3 regions of the Aromatoleum petrolei genome follow, and region 1 is predicted to be linked to each of the others. Evidence: predicted binding sites of a transcription regulator. Region 1 holds the regulator's gene; each other region holds the start of a gene.
What was found. Region 1 encodes HrcA, which represses chaperone genes, less so after heat shock. Its sites were predicted from a motif close to TNTTAGCACTCNNNGNCNNNGAGTGCTAANA; they were not measured.
Positions count from the first base shown of each region.

Region 2: a site for HrcA is predicted at 3,966-3,996, ahead of rpoH (RNA polymerase sigma factor RpoH). Genes of this name have one in related genera too.
Region 3: a site for HrcA is predicted at 4,005-4,035, ahead of groES (co-chaperone GroES). Genes of this name have one in related genera too.

Region 1 is NZ_CP059560.1:4,032,254-4,037,679, forward strand. Features, by position in the region: gene ToN1_RS18410 (serine/threonine protein kinase) at 22-1,383, shown strand; gene ToN1_RS18415 (hypothetical protein) at 1,403-2,386, opposite strand; gene hemH (ferrochelatase) at 2,680-3,777, opposite strand; gene hrcA (heat-inducible transcriptional repressor HrcA) at 3,808-4,836, opposite strand; gene ToN1_RS18430 (NAD kinase) at 4,921-5,426, shown strand, end outside.
Region 2 is NZ_CP059560.1:1,705,972-1,711,397, reverse strand. Features, by position in the region: gene ToN1_RS07860 (SCO family protein) at 1-504, shown strand, start outside; gene ToN1_RS07855 (COX15/CtaA family protein) at 501-1,538, shown strand; gene cyoE (heme o synthase) at 1,510-2,418, shown strand; gene ToN1_RS07845 (SCO family protein) at 2,447-3,040, shown strand; gene rpoH (RNA polymerase sigma factor RpoH) at 3,092-3,940, opposite strand; gene ToN1_RS07835 (porin) at 4,329-5,393, shown strand.
Region 3 is NZ_CP059560.1:3,626,377-3,631,802, forward strand. Features, by position in the region: gene ToN1_RS16530 (ATPase, T2SS/T4P/T4SS family) at 1-46, opposite strand, end outside; gene ToN1_RS16535 (sensor histidine kinase) at 54-1,241, opposite strand; gene ToN1_RS16540 (GTP-binding protein) at 1,238-1,891, opposite strand; gene ToN1_RS16545 (response regulator) at 1,893-2,474, opposite strand; gene nosR (response regulator c-di-GMP phosphodiesterase, NosR family) at 2,523-3,770, opposite strand; gene groES (co-chaperone GroES) at 4,116-4,406, shown strand; gene groL (chaperonin GroEL) at 4,449-5,426, shown strand, end outside.

The sequences.
Region 1 (5,426 bases):
GAGGCCGGGGTCGGACCAGACATGAGCGAGATGCCGCTGACAATCGGGAAGTACCGCATCGTGAAGGAGGTGGGGCGCGGTGCGACGGCGGTCGTCTATATGGCGGAGTCCGCCGATTGGCCGGTGCCCGTCGCCCTCAAGCTGATTCGATTCAGCGACAAGTCTAAGGACGAGTCGAAGTGGAACCGGCGCCTACTGAAGCTCCTCAAGGCGGAAAGGGCCGTCTCGACGCGTCTGGATCATCCGCACATCATCCACGTGCATGACGTCGTGATCGAGGCCGAACAGGCCTACGTGGTCATGGAGTATTTTCAAGGCGAATCGCTTGAGCGCTATTGCAGCTTCGAGCGCATGCTGCCGGTTCACCGGGCGATCGGGATCGTGTTCAAGTGCTGCATGGCGCTCGATTACGCCTATCGCCAAGGTATCGTCCATCGTGACATCAAGCCTGCGAACATCCTCGTCGACGACCAGGACAACGTGAAGATCACCGACTTCGGCCTTGCGTTGAACATAAGCAAGAAGGTGGAGTCGGACTCGACCTTCATCATGGGGGTCGGGTCCCCCGCCTACATGAGCCCGGAGCAGATCAAGGGCTATCAGCTCAACCAGAAGACGGATCTTTATTCGCTCGGGGTCGTACTGTTCAATCTGCTCACCGGACGCCTGCCGTTCCGGGCGAGCAATCCGGCCCAGCTGATCTACAAGATCATCAATGCGGATCCACCGCGCGTCTCGCAACTCAATCCAGAACTGCCCGAGCAGATGGATGCGGTGATCCGCAAGGCGCTCGAAAAGGATCTGTATTCGCGCTACAAGAATGGTGCCGAGTTCGCGAAGGATCTGTCGGCGGTGCGCTACCAGCTGGTGGACGACACCTACGTGCCGCCCGATACCAGCCGTTTTTCGCAGTTGCGCAAGCTGGTTTGCTTCACGGAGTTCGACGACATCGAGCTGTGGGAGGTGCTGCGCATTTCGGCGTGGCGTGTCGTCGACTGCGGGACGGCATTGATTCGCGAGGGGGACGCGGACCAGCGTTTCGGCGTTGTCGTCGAGGGCGAGATCGAGGTGTCGGTTGAAGGGCGGCGCGTGAGCCGGGTCGGTGCGGGCGAGGTGTTCGGCGAGATCGCGTGGCTCGACAGCACTCGGCACCGGCACATGACGACCGTGACCTCGGTAAGCCCGACGACCTATCTCGAGGTCAATCCTTCAGCGCTGGCTCTCGCGACGGACGAACTGCGCGAGCTGTTCCGGACCATGCTGGCGACGATTGCCGTCCGTCGTCTCGGCGAGGCGCTGCGCGAGCTCTCGGTCGACGGCGAGCCGGCCACGGCGAGCAAGTTCACAGCCTCCGGGCTCGACCTGCAACTCGTAGAGGACTGACGCGCGGATTCCGGCCGCCCTACACGCTGAGGTCGATCTGGCTCACTGTGCCGGTGGTGCCGTCCTCACGTACGTAGAGGCCGGTCGAGCGCATCTCGCCAAGCGTGTCGTTTGCCGCGCCACGCAGCGCGAACGGAGTGGCGACGCGCCCGAGGTAGAGTGCACCGACCCCCGCTTCGGTTGCCGTCACGACGCTGCCAGCGCCATCGACGGCCGGCATCCAGACGCGCAGATCGCCGAAATTTGCGTCGCCTTCATCAATCCAGCCGCTGCCGTCGGTGTCGAGGCCTGCCAGTTCCGTGAATCCGTCCCCGGTGGTCGGGCCGAAGAGCTCGCGGCCGTCATCGATGCGCCCGTTCCGATTGCGGTCGATGGCAAGGTAGCCACGCCCGCCGCTAAGCATCGGTACGTTCTCGGCCTGTCCGTCGGCGTCCAGGTCGAAGGAGAAGCGCACGTCCGACAGCTGGGCCGACGTGCCGGCAAAATCCAGCACCAGGGGATCCTTCACGCGTGCGTCGCCAAGACGGACTTGAATGCTAGAAGTTTCCGTGTAAGCACGTTCCATCTCGAGTTGAAGGGCGAAGTCAATTTCGTGGCCGTCGGCGGTCCTTACGACTCCCTTAGCCTCGAAACGTGTGAATTCGTATTCCTCGGACACGGAGCGAAAGTCATACTCGATCCCGAATCCCGCTCGCCCTGGAGTATCACCTCGGCGGCCTGCCGCCGGCGGCGGCTCGACGAGTGACGGCATAGCCTCGTCGGCGCGGAAATCTTCCGGCTGCAGTGTGCGGATGGCCCGCCCCGTCAGTGCCTCGACCAGGTGCTTGAGGAAGCGGAACCGCGGGTCGAGGCCGTCGTCGGCGGAATCGTTATCCGCAGCTTCGGCCTCCTGGGCCGCTCGGGCATCCCGGGAAATCTCTACTTCCGGTCGCGCACGGGTGCGTGCTGCGGAGCCGAGGCCATTATTCCGCCCTGCGCCGGCGGGCCGCTCGCCGATCCACATCTCGAGCCGCTCCGAAACCTCGCGGCGACTGAAGGAGAGATGCGCTGCCCGCAACTGCACGTCTGCCGATGCAATCTTCATGACGGTCCCCTGCGACCCACTTAACCGCAGGTTTTTACGGCAGAATTCGGTAAAACTTGAGTTCGGAAGCAAAAGACGGGAGACGTTCGCGCGCGGACTCCTGCGTGGCTGCAAGGCCCTCGACCTTCAAGTCGCCACTGGCCGCTGGCATGAGCATCAGGCCGGGGCATTCAGCTGAGCACGCGCGGCGAGTTTGAGTGGCGGACTTGTCGTCAGCACGTGGCGCCGGCAACGCGTGCGCGTTGAGCGCTGGCGGCGAGTTCCTGCGGCTCGACTGAAGGACGGGTCAGCCAGTTGCCGAGGTTGTCCTGCACGATGTCCCGCAGCGCAGTGATCCAGTCGTCACGTTCGTTCAGGCAGTGTATGTAATGGAATTCCTGCCCGCCGCAGGAAAGGAACGCATGGCGGCATTCCATCGCGATTTCCTCCAGGGTTTCCAGGCAGTCTGCCGGAAAACCCGGGCACATCACGTCCACCCGCGCCGTGCCTTGGCGCGCTAGGGATTCGAGCGTTGGCTGGGTATAGGGCTTCAGCCATTCTGCCTTGCCGAAGCGCGACTGGAAGGTCAGCTGCCAGCGGCTATCCGCCAGCCCGAGCTCTCGCGCGAGAAGGCGCGCCGTCACATGGCATTCGCAATGATAGGGGTCGCCGAGATCGAGCGATCGCCGCGGGATGCCATGGAAGCTCATCACCAGCTTGTCGCTTTCACCGTTCTTCATCCAGTGGTCGCGCACGCTCTGGGCGAGTGCCGCGATATAGCCAGGGTGGTCGTGAAAATTGCGCACGTAGCGGATCTCGGGCTGGTTGCGCCAGTGTGCAAGGCAATCCGCGACTTCGTCGAGCACGCTCGCAGTCGTGCTTGCGGCATATTGGGGATACATCGGCACGATCAGGATGCGATCGCAGCCGTCTGCCTTCATGCGGTTGAGCATCTCGGGCACGGATGGCGAACCGTAGCGCATTGCCCACTCGACCTGCAGCCCGGTGATGCCCGAGTGGCCGAGGTAGCCCGCAAGCAGCTTCGTCTGACGTTCCGTATGCACCGTCAGCGGTGAGCCTTCGTCCATCCAGATCGTCGCGTACTTCGCGGCCGACTTCCGCGGGCGCGTGTTCAGGATGATGCCGTTGAGGATCGGCCACCATACCGGCGCCGGTATCTCGACCACTCGCGGGTCGGACAGGAATTGCTTCAGGTATGGGCGAACGGCTGCGGTCGTAGGGGCCGCGGGTGAGCCCAGATTGACGAGCAAGACGCCGGTGCGTGCAGGTGTGCCATGCGTCCAGGCGGGTTCGGGCCAGTAACGGGCCATGCTGATCCTTGTGTGATTGTTGCGCGCGGCTCAGTTCGCGTTCGACAGCGCGTTCGAGAGCAGGCGGGCCGTGATGTCGACGATGGGTATCACGCGATCATAAGCCATGCGCGTCGGTCCGATCACGCCGACGGACCCGACAATGCGGCCATTGACCTCGTAGCCGGCCGTTACGACGCTGCAGCCGTCGAGCTGCGACAGCCCCGATTCGTCGCCGATGAAGATCTGAACCCCTTGCGCGCGATTGGACAGATCGAGGAGCTGGATGAGCCCCGTCTTCTGCTCGAACAGCTTGAACAGCTCTCGCAGCCGTGCCATGTTCGACGACAGGTCCTCGATGTCGAGCAGATTGGTTTCTCCCGACAGCACGTATCGGGAGCTGTCGTCTTGGACTGCGGCGCTGCCGGTTTCGACCGCCGCGTTCATCAGCTCGCTCATGTCGCTGCGCAGCTGCTTCAGCTCAGCCTGGATGCGGGTGCGAATGTCGTCGAATCCCAGTCCCGCGCAATGTTCGGTGAGATAGTTGGCCGCTTCCACCAGTTCCGACGGCGAGTACGAGCGTCGGGTATGGATGATGCGGTTCTGCACGTCACCTGCCGTCGTGACGATGATGAGAAGGATGCGGTTCTCCGACAGGCTGATGAACTCGATCTGGCGGATCTTGATCAGGTCGCGACGCGGCGAAATGACGACCCCGGCGAATTGGGTCAGTTCTGATAGCAGGTGCGATGCAGAACTGATCAGGCGTTGAGGCTGGTCGGGCTGCAACTGTCCTTTCAGTTCGCGCAGTTGCGCCTGCTCCAGGGGCTGCACCGTCAGCAGCGAGTCGACGAAGAAGCGGTACCCGAGTGCCGTCGGAATACGGCCGGCCGAGGTGTGCGGGCTTGCGATGAAGCCCATCTCTTCGAGGTCGCTCATCACGTTGCGTACCGTGGCGGGCGACAGCTCGAGACCTGAGTATCGCGACAAGGCGCGCGAGCCCACCGGCTGCCCTTCGACGATGTAGCGTTCGATGAGGGTCTTGAGCAGGATCTGGGAGCGCGGGTCGAGCGATTTCATGACGGTAAGAGGTAATTTCCCCGATTCTATGGAAGTGCCGGCGCCTCTGCCAAGGTTCTCGGTGATTGTGGTTTAATCGGCGGCATGAGCCAGAGCTTCAATACCATTGCCCTGATCGGCAAATACCAGAGCCCGGATGTCGCTGGCGCGGTCCTCTCGATAGCCAGTTTCCTGCGTGAAAGGGGGGTGGCTGTATGGATCGAGCAGGGTACCGCAAGTTCCATCGGGCTCGTCGGCGAATTCGCCACCGTGACCTACGACGAGATTGGCGCACAGGCCGATCTTGCGGTGGTCCTCGGCGGCGACGGCACGATGCTGAATACCGCTCGCCGCCTGTCCGAACATGCGGTGCCCCTCGTCGGCATCAACCAGGGCAGGCTGGGCTTTCTGACGGATATTCCGCGCAAGGAAGCCTTGAACAAGCTCGCCGAGATCCTCGACGGACGCTATGTGGAAGAGACGCGGACCATGCTCGACGCCGAAGTCGTTCGTGGCGGTCAGCGGGTTTTCCACACGCTCGCGTTCAATGATGTCGTCGTGAACAAGGGCGATCTCGGCCGAATGATCGAGTTCGATCTGTCGATCGATGG
Region 2 (5,426 bases), 2.3 Mb from region 1:
AACTACGGTGAGCTGCTTGTGCCGACGCCCCTCCCCGGAGCCCCTCTCGCTGGCGACGCAGGCCAGCCAGAGTTCAACCCTTCCGAGTTCGCGGGCCGTTGGACCTTGCTGCTTGCGGCGCCCGGCACCTGTGAGCGGTCTTGCACCGAAGCGCTCTACCTGATGCGTCAGGTGCGTCTCGCGCAGGGCGAGGCAATGGACCGCGTTGGCCGCCTGTGGCTGGTGTCCGACGCGGCCACGCCGGCGTCTGCCACGCTCGCCTCGCACGAGGGGCTGCGCGTGGCCCGCGCCGCGCCGGCCTGGCTCGCGCAATTGCCTGGCGCCGAACACGGGCGCCACGTCTATCTGGTCGATCCGCGCGGGCAGGTCATGATGCGCTTCCCCGAGAACGCCGACCCGCGCCGCGTGATCAAGGATCTGCAGCGTCTGCTCAAGTACTCTGCGCTCGGACGCGGTGAAGTCGCGCCTTCCGCGGGGATGCGCGAGGAACGGACCGGGCAATGACCGCCTACCGCCGCCTGATACTCCTCGCTCTCGCGCTCACGACCCTCGTCGTCGTCTTCGGCGCCTACGTCCGCCTCTCCGATGCCGGCCTCGGCTGCCCCGACTGGCCGGGCTGCTACGGGCAACTCAGCCCGCACCACGCCGCCGACGAGATCCTCGAAACCCACGCCGTCGATCCGCACGGCCCGGTCAGCCTTCCCAAGGCGTGGAAGGAAATGATCCACCGTTACCTCGCCGCCAGCCTCGGCCTGCTGATCCTCGCCATCGCCTTCCTCGCCTGGCGCCGCCGCGGCGCCCCCGGCGTCGCTCCGGGACTTGCCGCGGCCCTGGTCGGCGTGGTGATCTTTCAGGGGCTGCTCGGCAAATGGACCGTCACGCTGCTCCTCAAACCTGCCATTGTCACTGCCCACCTCATCGGCGGACTCACGACGCTCGCGTTGCTCGCCTGGCTGGCCCTGCATGCCCATGCACCGGCGCGCACCGAAAGCCCGCGCCGCTACCTTGCCCTCGCGCGTACCGCGTTCATCCTGCTCGCGCTGCAGATCGCGCTGGGCGGCTGGACGAGCACGAACTACGCGGCACTCGCCTGCACGGACTTTCCTTCCTGCCAGGGCAGCCTGTGGCCGCCGGCGGATTACGCGAACGCCTTCCACGTCCTGCGCGAGCTCGGCATGACCGCCGACGGCGACGCGCTTCCGCTCGCCGCGCTCACCGCAATCCACTGGTCGCATCGAGTCGGTGCCGCGCTTGCCGGTACTGCGCTGCTCGCGCTTGGCGCCGCCCTGCTGCGGCGCGCGGGGACGCGCCGTTTCGGTGCCGCGCTGCTGGTCGCGCTGGCTGTGCAGCTCGCCCTCGGGGTCGCCAACGTCCTGCTCAGTCTGCCGCTGCCGCTCGCCGTCGCCCACAACGCCGGAGCGGCGGCGCTGGTCATCGTGATGGTCTGGATCAATCATGGCCTGCGCGGGGCCTGTCTCCCCGCACCGGTCGCGCAGAGGAGGGCAGGCCATGCGGGCCGCGAAAACTCTTACGCCTGAGGTGCATGCCGCATCAGCGCGTGTGCACGCCTTCTACGTGCTGACGAAACCGCGCGTGAATTCCCTGATCGTGTTCTGTGCGATCATCGGCATGTTTCTCGCCGTTCCGGACGGCCTGCCCGCGCCCGCGATCGTGCTCGCCGCCACCGTCGGCATCGCCTGCGTCGCCGGCGCTGCGGCCGCGATGAACTGCCTCATCGAAGCCCACATCGACGCGCGCATGAGCCGCACCCGCGGGCGCCCCCTGCCGCGCGGCGAACTCACCCCGCGCGAAACCCTCGCCTTCGCCGCCGTCCTGGGCGGCAGCGGCCTCCTGATCCTGCACCAGCTCGTCAATCCGCTGACCATGTGGCTCACGCTCGCCACCTTTGTCGGCTACGCGGTCGTCTACACCATCTTCCTCAAGCCGCACACGCCGCAGAACATCGTCATCGGCGGCGCCTCCGGCGCCATGCCCCCGGTGCTCGGCTGGGCCGCCGTCACCGGCGAGGTCAGCGCCGACGCGCTGCTCCTCTTCCTCATCATCTTCGCGTGGACCCCGCCGCACTTCTGGTCCCTCGCGCTCTACCGCAGCGCCGACTACGCGCGCGCAGGACTACCCATGCTGCCGGTCACCCATGGTTCCGAGTTCACGCGCCTGTCGGTGCTGCTGTATACATGCATCCTCTTCGGCGTCACGCTGCTGCCGTTCGCAACCCGCATGAGCGGCGTCGCCTACCTCGTTGCAGCGGTCCTGCTCGGCGGCTGCTTCCTCGGCCGCGCATGGCGCCTGTACGCGGACTACAGCGACACCCGCGCGCGACGCACCTTCCGCTTCTCCATTCTCTATCTTTTCTTGCTCTTCGCGGCTTTGCTGGCGGATCATTACCTGCGTTACTGACCTTCGCCATGTCCCGGTCCCAGGAAAGATGCTCCGCACTCTGATTGTCGCCGCAACACTCGCTGTCGCAACGCTCGCCGCCTGTTCCAACCCGTCAGCCACCATTGCCTTCCGCGCCACCGATATCACCGGTGCCGACTACGGCAAGGGCCTCGCGCTCTCCGACCACACCGGGGCTCCGCGCACGCTGGCCGATTTCCGCGGCAAGGTCGTCACCCTATTCTTCGGCTATACCCAATGCCCGGACGTGTGCCCGACGAATCTCTCCACCATGGCCGAGGTCATGCGCCAGCTCGGCCCGGACGCCGAGCGCGTGCAGGTCCTGTTCGTCACCGTCGATCCTGAACGCGACACGCAGCAACTCCTCGCTCAGTACATCCCGGTGTTCGATCCGCGCTTCATCGCCTTGCGCGGCGATCCCGCACAAACCGCAGCGGTCGCCAAGGAGTTCAAGGTGTTCTACCAGAAGAGCGGTGATACTTCGGGCGCCAACTACACCGTCGACCACTCCACGGGAACCTATGTCTTCGATCCGACCGGCCGCGTCCGTCTCTACGTGAAGCACGGCGAGACCGCCGACAACATCGCGGCGGATGTGCGCACGCTGCTGGCCGGGAAATGAAAACGGCAGCCAGTGGCTGCCGTTCGCACGTCGCTTGAGAGTCGCTCAGGCTCAGGCGGTGAGCAGCCCGCGCATCTTCTGCATCGCCTTCGCCTCGATCTGGCGAATGCGCTCGGCCGAAACCCCGTACTCCGCCGCGAGCTCATGTAGCGTGGCACTGTCGCCTTCCGTCAGCCAGCGCCGCTGGACGATGGTGCGGCTGCGCTCGTCGAGGCTTGCGAGTGCTTCGTGCAGCCCGACGTCGTGCAGGCGGGCGAGCTCGGCGCGCTCCAGCACCTCCGACGGCTCCGCATGCGGGTCCGGCAGATAGGCGATCGGTGCAAAACGATCGTCATCGTCGTCGCTATCCCCCTCGAGCGGGATGTCACGCCCGGTCAGGCGCGTCTCCATCTCGACGACTTCCTCCGGCTTCACGCCCAGCTGCGCCGCCACCGCGTGGATTTCGTCGCCGCTCAGGGTCGTCGAATCCTGTTTGAGGCTGCGCAGGTTGAAGAACAGCTTGCGCTGCGCCTTCGTCGTCGCGATCTTCACCAGCCGCCAGTTCTTCAGCACGTATTCGTGGATCTCGGCCTTGATCCAGTGGATCGCGAACGACACCAGGCGCACGCCGCGCGCCGGGTCGAAACGCTTTACCGCTTTCATCAGGCCGATGTTGCCTTCCTGGATCAGGTCCGCATGCGGCAGCCCATACCCCAGGTAGCCGCGCGCAATTGCGACCACCAGGCGCAGGTGTGACATGACCAGTCGCCGCGCCGCTTCCACATCGCCCTCGTCGCGCAGGCGCGTCGCCAATTCCACTTCCTCGCGTTCCGAAAGCATGGGAATGCGATTCACCGATTGGATGTACTGATCGATGCTGCCGACTGCGGACGGTACGGGGAAGGACAGGGCCTGGCTCATGTACGGGAATCCTCCATTCGCGTGATATTAGCACTCAATGCCTCCGAGTGCTAAGGGTGCGAAAGAGTTCCCCAAATGTTGCGCGTACTATGCCGTTCACCTGAAAAAGCTGCCTTGCCCTATCCGCACCGGATTGCCTTCCCGCCTAAACCGGCTCGGGGCGGGCTCTCTCGCCGGCCCGTGTTCACGTACCGACAAGTACAGGCGGCTGCGCGATTCCCCTCTTGTTGCACCCATGCAACAACTTTTATCTATTTGCCGTGTTCCGAGCGAACGCATCTTGCACCGCTGCCGGCCCGTTGCGCACAATCGTGGCAACTTCTCGCTTGAGAGGTAAGTCGGGCCGGGGTCACGACCGCGGCTTCAGCTTCAATTAGAGGAGAAATACATGCAAAAGAAACTGATCGCTCTGGCTATCGCCGGCCTGGCGTCCGCTCCGGTTTTCGCGCAGACCAACGTCACCATCTACGGTGTCGCCGACGCTGCCATCGGCGCTGGCCACTCGGATGACAACGATTTCCGCGGCGTGGTCGGCGGCGTTCTGTCGGGTAACCGTATCGGCTTCCGCGGCACGGAAGACCTGGGCAACGGCCTGAAGGCTGTCTTCACCCTGGAGCAGGGCTTCAGCATCGACAACGGCACCGAGCACATCAACGGCCTGGCCTTCTCGCGTCAAGCTTTCGTCGGCCTGCAGGGCTCGTTCGGCACCGTCAGCCTCGGCCGTCAGTACGCGCCGGGCTACTTCGCCAACTACGACGCCGCGCTCTCCGACCTGATCTCGCCGCAGTCGACCCTGACCAGCGGTGCTGGCCTGTCGATCACCCCGAACAGCGCCGCTCGTTGGGACAACTCGATCGCCTACACCGGCACCTTCGGTGGCCTGACCGCGCGTGCGATCTACTCGGCTCAAACCGAGACCGAAGTCGCTCTGGGCGAGAACCAGAACAACGACGACCGTTGGGGTGCGAGCCTCGACTACGCGAACGGCCCGTTCAAGGCCGGCGTGACCTATCACTTCGTGAAGGAAACGGGCGCGAACAACGACGCACGTAAGGAACTGTACGTCGGTGCCGAGTACAACTTCGGCGTGCTGACCGTGGCCGGTTCGTGGCAGAACGCTCGTGACTTCACCAACGCCGCTGGCATCCTCGCTGGCGAGTCGGATCGTGACCTGCGCGTGTGGCAACTCGGCGTGATCGTTCCTGTGACCGCCGCCGGCAAGGTGCATGTTGCCTACGGCAAGCTGCAGGACCGCGATCTGAACGACGCCGACGCGAAGAACTGGGCGATCGCCTACACGCACGCCCTGTCGAAGCGCACGACCGCGTATGCTGCGTACAACAAGACGCAGAACGACGACAACGTCGCTATCGGCGCGCTCAATGGCACGCTGGTTCCGGCTGCTGGCGAGAACGCCGGCATGGCCGTGGTCGGTATGCGTCACACCTTCTAATCGTCTCTCGGGACGGTTCGAAGAGCCTGCGGG
Region 3 (5,426 bases), 410 kb from region 1:
CGGCGGCGTCTTTCTGGCCGGTGAAGAAGGCGGCGTAATTGCTCATGGCGGGCCTACAGCGGCAACTCCACGGTGAAGCGTGCGCCGCCATCGGGGCGGTTTTCGGCAGTAATCGTGCCGCCGTGCGTGAGAACGATGTCGCGCGCCACCGTCAGCCCCAGGCCGGTGCCGCCGCCCACGCCGCGTGTCGTGTAGAAGGGGTCGAAGATGTGAGGCAAGACCTCCGCGGCGATGCCGGGGCCGTCGTCATCGATCTGCACGACGATATGGGTGTCGGTGGCGGAGGAGCGCAAAGTCACGCTGCCGTGCTGATCGACGGCCTGCAGGGCGTTCTGCAACATGTTGAGAAAGGCCTGGTTGAGATGCCCGGGCAGGCAGGTCAGCGGCGGAAGCGGCCCCAGCTCGCTATGGAGGGTGACGCCTGCGGGTTTCTGGCCGGCGATGACCGCAAACAGCGACTCGAGGTGCTCGTTCAGATTCGCGAGCTGCACGTCGGGCTTGTCCACGCTGGAAAAACCCTTCAGGTCGCGGACAATGCGCGCGATGCGGGTGACCCCCTGCTGAGAGTCGGCGATCAGTTCGGAAAAATCCGCGAGCACGAAGTCCATGTCGACCGCCTTCCATCGCTCGGCCGGCACGTAGTCGCGTAAGGCGGCCAGCTGTGCCACGTAGCGTTCGGCCGAAGAAAGGTTGCTGGTGACGAAACCAAGGGGGTTGTTGATCTCGTGTGCCACGCCCGCCGCAAGCTGGCCGATCGACGCAAGGCGCTCGGCCTGGTAGAGCTGGCGCTGGCGCTCGTCGATGATCCGGACCTGTTCCTTGACCTTCGCGTCGAGCGCCTCGGCGAGCTCGCGGTATTTCGCTTCGGACGCCCTGAGCGCCTCGTTCTGCTGCTGCAGCTTGGCGTAGTCCGCGCGCACCGCCTCGAGGTGCAGATCCGACACCATGCGGAAGCGTGCGCGCGACAGCAGCCCCCAGCGCACGACACGCGCCGCCGCCTTGAGCGCGGCTGCGTCGCAGGCGCAGGCGAGATAAGCGAGGGGCTCGAGTTCGAGCACCAGCGGCGCGCGGATCGCGCCGGGCGGTTCCGCCGCCGCGCCGAACGGCGCTCCCGCGGCGTCGAGCAGCGCGACCGGAGCGCCCAGGACAGGGGTCAATTGGGTGCAGAGTTCATCGGCATCGCGTGCAGCGATCAGTTCGCCGAGCACAAATTCCCGGTCAAACCCGGCCTCGCCGCTCATTGCGCCTCTCCCAGCGCCGCCTTGAGGAAGGTCGCCTCATCGAGCCCGTGAGCCGTGTCGAGCTCGAATTCCGACGCAAACTGCCGCCACACCCCCTGCAACAGGAGCCGGAAGGTGGGCACGACGCCGCTGCCGTTGATCGCGCTGGCGAACATCAGCGGCCAAGGCGCCCCTTCATAGCGTTCGCGCACCTCTTCCTCGCTGAGGATGGAGGGCAGGTCGCGCTTGTTGAACTGAACGACGATCGGCAGGCGCTCGAGATCGAGGCCGACGCGGCCGAGGTTCTCGGCCAGGTTCTGGAAAGACTCGCCGTTGTTCGTCGCCTCGGTGCGCTGCGAGTCGGCAACGAAGACGACGCCGTCGGCACGCGACAGCACGGCTTTGCGCGTGCCGTCGTGAGCGACTTGGCCGGGCACGGTAAACAGCCGGAAACGGATCATCAGCCCCGAAGGCGCACGAAAGCCCAGCGGCAGCAGGTCGAAGAAGAGCGTGCGGTCGTGCTGCGTCTCGAGGGTCATCAACTCGCCCTTCATCTCGGCGCCCACCAGATCGTGCAACTGCATCAGGTTGGTCGTCTTGCCGCCCTGGGCAGGGCCGTAATACACCAGTTTGAAGGTCAGCCGGCCGGCGTCACGCTCCAGCTCCGGCATCTCAAGGCCGTCCCGCGTCCGGGTCGTCGAGCAGCGACTCGTCGAGCAGCACCGAACCGTCCTCGCCCCAGAGCACCTTGGTGATCCCCGGCTCTTCGGCTTCCAGCCGCTTGCGTTCGAGCTCCTCGGCCGACATCGCCCCTGCTGTGACGCGCACCTGATCCGCCAGACGCTGGTTCTCGAGCGTCAGCTCGCGCACCGCCAGCGCCTGACCGATTGCGGCGACCAGTTCGTAGTCGTTCCAGGGCTTGGACAGGAACCGGCTGATGCCGGCCTCGTTGATGGCGCCGATCAGGCCGTTGAGGTCGGCGTAGCCGGACAGGATCAGGCGCGCCGCATCGGGCTGGATCTCCCGGAAAGCCTTGAGGAACTGAACGCCATCCATCCCGGGCATGCGATAGTCGGACAGCACCAGGTCGTAGGCGGTGTGGCGCGACTTGTCGAGAGCGTCGGCCGGACTGCTGAACGTATCGATCTGGAGAGTATAGACTTTTCCTCCCCCCATGCAGGGCGTCAGCGACAGCAGCCGCCGCAGCGACTTCAGGATCGACTCCTCGTCATCGACGATCAGGATGCGGCTCATGGGACCTCCTAAGCGGCAAGCCGGCACGACGGGTGCCGGCATGTCGCGTCATTTGTCGTTGCGCACGTATAGAGTCAGTGCGATGCCTTCCCGTCGCGCGTAGTTCTGGATCTGGCGAATCAGGGATTCGTCGAGCAGGTAATCTGCCGCCAGGAGCAGGGCGCCGTCACGTCCGACCAGATCGCGCGCGAGCACCATGCCCGGCCGCAAGTCGCCTGCCGCCACCGCCAGATCGCGCGACGGCGGTTCGGGCGCGACCCCGCCCTGCATCTCGACGAAGGCATCGACAACCTGCGGATCGTAACGCTTGCCGCGCGCCTGAACGATCATCGCCAACGCTTCATCGCGCGTCATGCGTTTGTCCGACAGCGTACCGATCTGCAAGCCGTCGTAGTCGTTCACCACACTCAGGATGCGCGCACCGAAGGGAATCGTCAGCCCCTGCAGCCCGTCGGGAAAGCCCTGACCGTCGAAGCGTTCATGATGGGAGCGGATCAGATGCGCGGCGTCCTTGAGCTCGTTGAGCGGCATCAGCGCCGATTCGCCGGCAATTGCATGCTTGCGGTAATGCGCGAGCTCCTCGCCGTTCATCCGCGACACCGGCTTCGCGAGCATGGCGTCGGAAAAGCCGATCTTGCCGATATCGTGCAGCAGGCCTGCAACGAAAATATCCTGCTGGTCCTTGGCATCGACATCGAGTCGCGCGGCCAGCCTGCGTGCGAGGTCTGCCACGCGGCGGGCATGGCCGGCCACGCCGCCGCCCCGCAGTTCCATCAGCCCCGAGAAGGTCTTGATGGATACGAGGAAATTCTGCTTCAAGCGTTCGTTGGCGTGCTTCAGCGAACCATTGGCCTGCTCCAGCGCCTCGGTCCGCTCGCGCACCTTGTCCTCGAGGCTGGCATTGAGCTCGCGCAGCGCCTCGTTCTGCTGCTGCGTGAGTGCCAGCAGGCGCGCGTTTTCGGCCTGCAGCCGGCGCCGCTCGAGGGCATCCCGGACCGTCAGGGCGAGTTCGCTGTCGTCCCAGGGCTTGGCGATATAGCGATAGATCTCGCCCCGGTTGATCGCATCGATCGTCGAGCTCATGTCCGCATAGCCGGTCAGCAGCAGGCGGATCACGTCGGGCCAGCGCGTTCGCACCTGCTCCAGGAAGGTGGCGCCGTCCATCTCCGGCATGCGCATGTCGGACACCACCAGGTCGACGTGTTCGCGCTCCAGGATCTCAAGGCCGGCCTTGCCGCCCTCCGCCGTGTGGATCCGGTAGCCAGCCGGGCGCAATAGCCGTCGGAGCGACGACAAGATACTTGGCTCGTCGTCGACTAGGAGCACGCTGGGGGGGGTCTGGACGGTCTCTGTCATGGCCCTGCGGGGCTAACCCCGATGCTGGAAACGGGAGCAAAGCAAGTAAATGTCTGCAAAATATCATGCCACTGATGTTTGTGGCTGCGCCACTCCGGGCGGAATCCCTCGGCTTGGCGAGGGCGCGAACGAAATGTCCATCCTGCACTTGAAATCCCAAAAGTGCGTCCCTATTATTAGCACTCGTTGGCAGTGAGTGCTAACGGCCCGGGCAGTGCCCGAGGCCACCGCGAATTTTCCAGACGGGCCATGCCCGTGCTCGATGTGATAACAAGGAGTGAGTCAATGAAAATCCGTCCCTTGCATGATCGCGTGATCGTCAAGCGCCTCGAAGCCGAACGCAAGACCGCCAGCGGCATCGTGATCCCCGACTCCGCCGGCGAGAAGCCGGACCAGGGTGAAGTGCTGGCCGTGGGCAACGGCAAGATCCTCGACGACGGCAAGGTCCGCCCGATGGCCGTCAAGGTCGGCGACAAGGTCCTGTTCGGCAAGTACGCCGGCCAGACCGTCAAGGTCGAAGGCGACGAGCTGCTCGTCATGCGCGAAGAAGACATCATGGGCGTGGTCGAGGCCTGAGCCTCCCCCGTTTCCCCACTCGAATCCTAGGAGCAATCAACAATGGCAGCTAAAGAAGTCAAGTTCGGTGATTCCGCCCGTGCCCGCATGGTCGAAGGCGTCAACATCCTGGCCGACGCGGTCAAGGTGACCCTGGGCCCGAAGGGCCGCAACGTCGTGCTCGAGCGCTCGTTCGGCGCCCCGACGGTGACCAAGGACGGCGTCTCGGTCGCCAAGGAAATCGAACTGAAGGACAAGTTCGCCAACATGGGCGCGCAAATGGTCAAGGAAGTCGCTTCCAAGACCTCCGACATCGCCGGTGACGGCACCACCACCGCAACCGTGCTGGCCCAGTCGATCGTGCGCGAAGGCATGAAGTACGTTGCCGCCGGCATGAACCCGATGGACCTGAAGCGCGGCATCGACAAGGCCGTCATCGCCACCATCGAAGAGCTGAAGAAGCTGTCGAAGCCCTGCTCGACCAACAAGGAAATCGCCCAGGTCGGCTCGATCTCCGCGAACTCCGACGCCGACATCGGCGAGATCATCGCCCGCGCGATGGACAAGGTCGGCAAGGAAGGCGTCATCACCGTCGAGGACGGCAAGTCGCTGAACAACGAACTCGACGTCGTCGAAGGCATGCAGTTCGACCGCGGCTACCTGTCGCCGTACTTCATCAACAACCCGGACAAGCAGGTCGCGATTCTCGAGAACCCGTTCATCCTGCTCTTCGACAAGAAGATCTCCAACATCCGTGACCTGCTGCCGGTGCTCGAGCAAGTCGCCAAGGCTGGCCGTCCGCTGCTGATCATCGCCGAAGACGTCGAAGGCGAAGCGCTGGCGACCCTGGTGGTCAACAACATCCGCGGCATCCTCAAGACCTGCGCCGTCAAGGCTCCGGGCTTCGGCGACCGTCGCAAGGCGATGCTGGAAGACATCGCCGTCCTGACCGGCGGCCAGGTCATCGCCGAGGAAGTCGGCCTGACCCTCGAGAAGGCTGCCCTGACCGACCTCGGCCAGGCCAAGCGCATCGAGATCGGC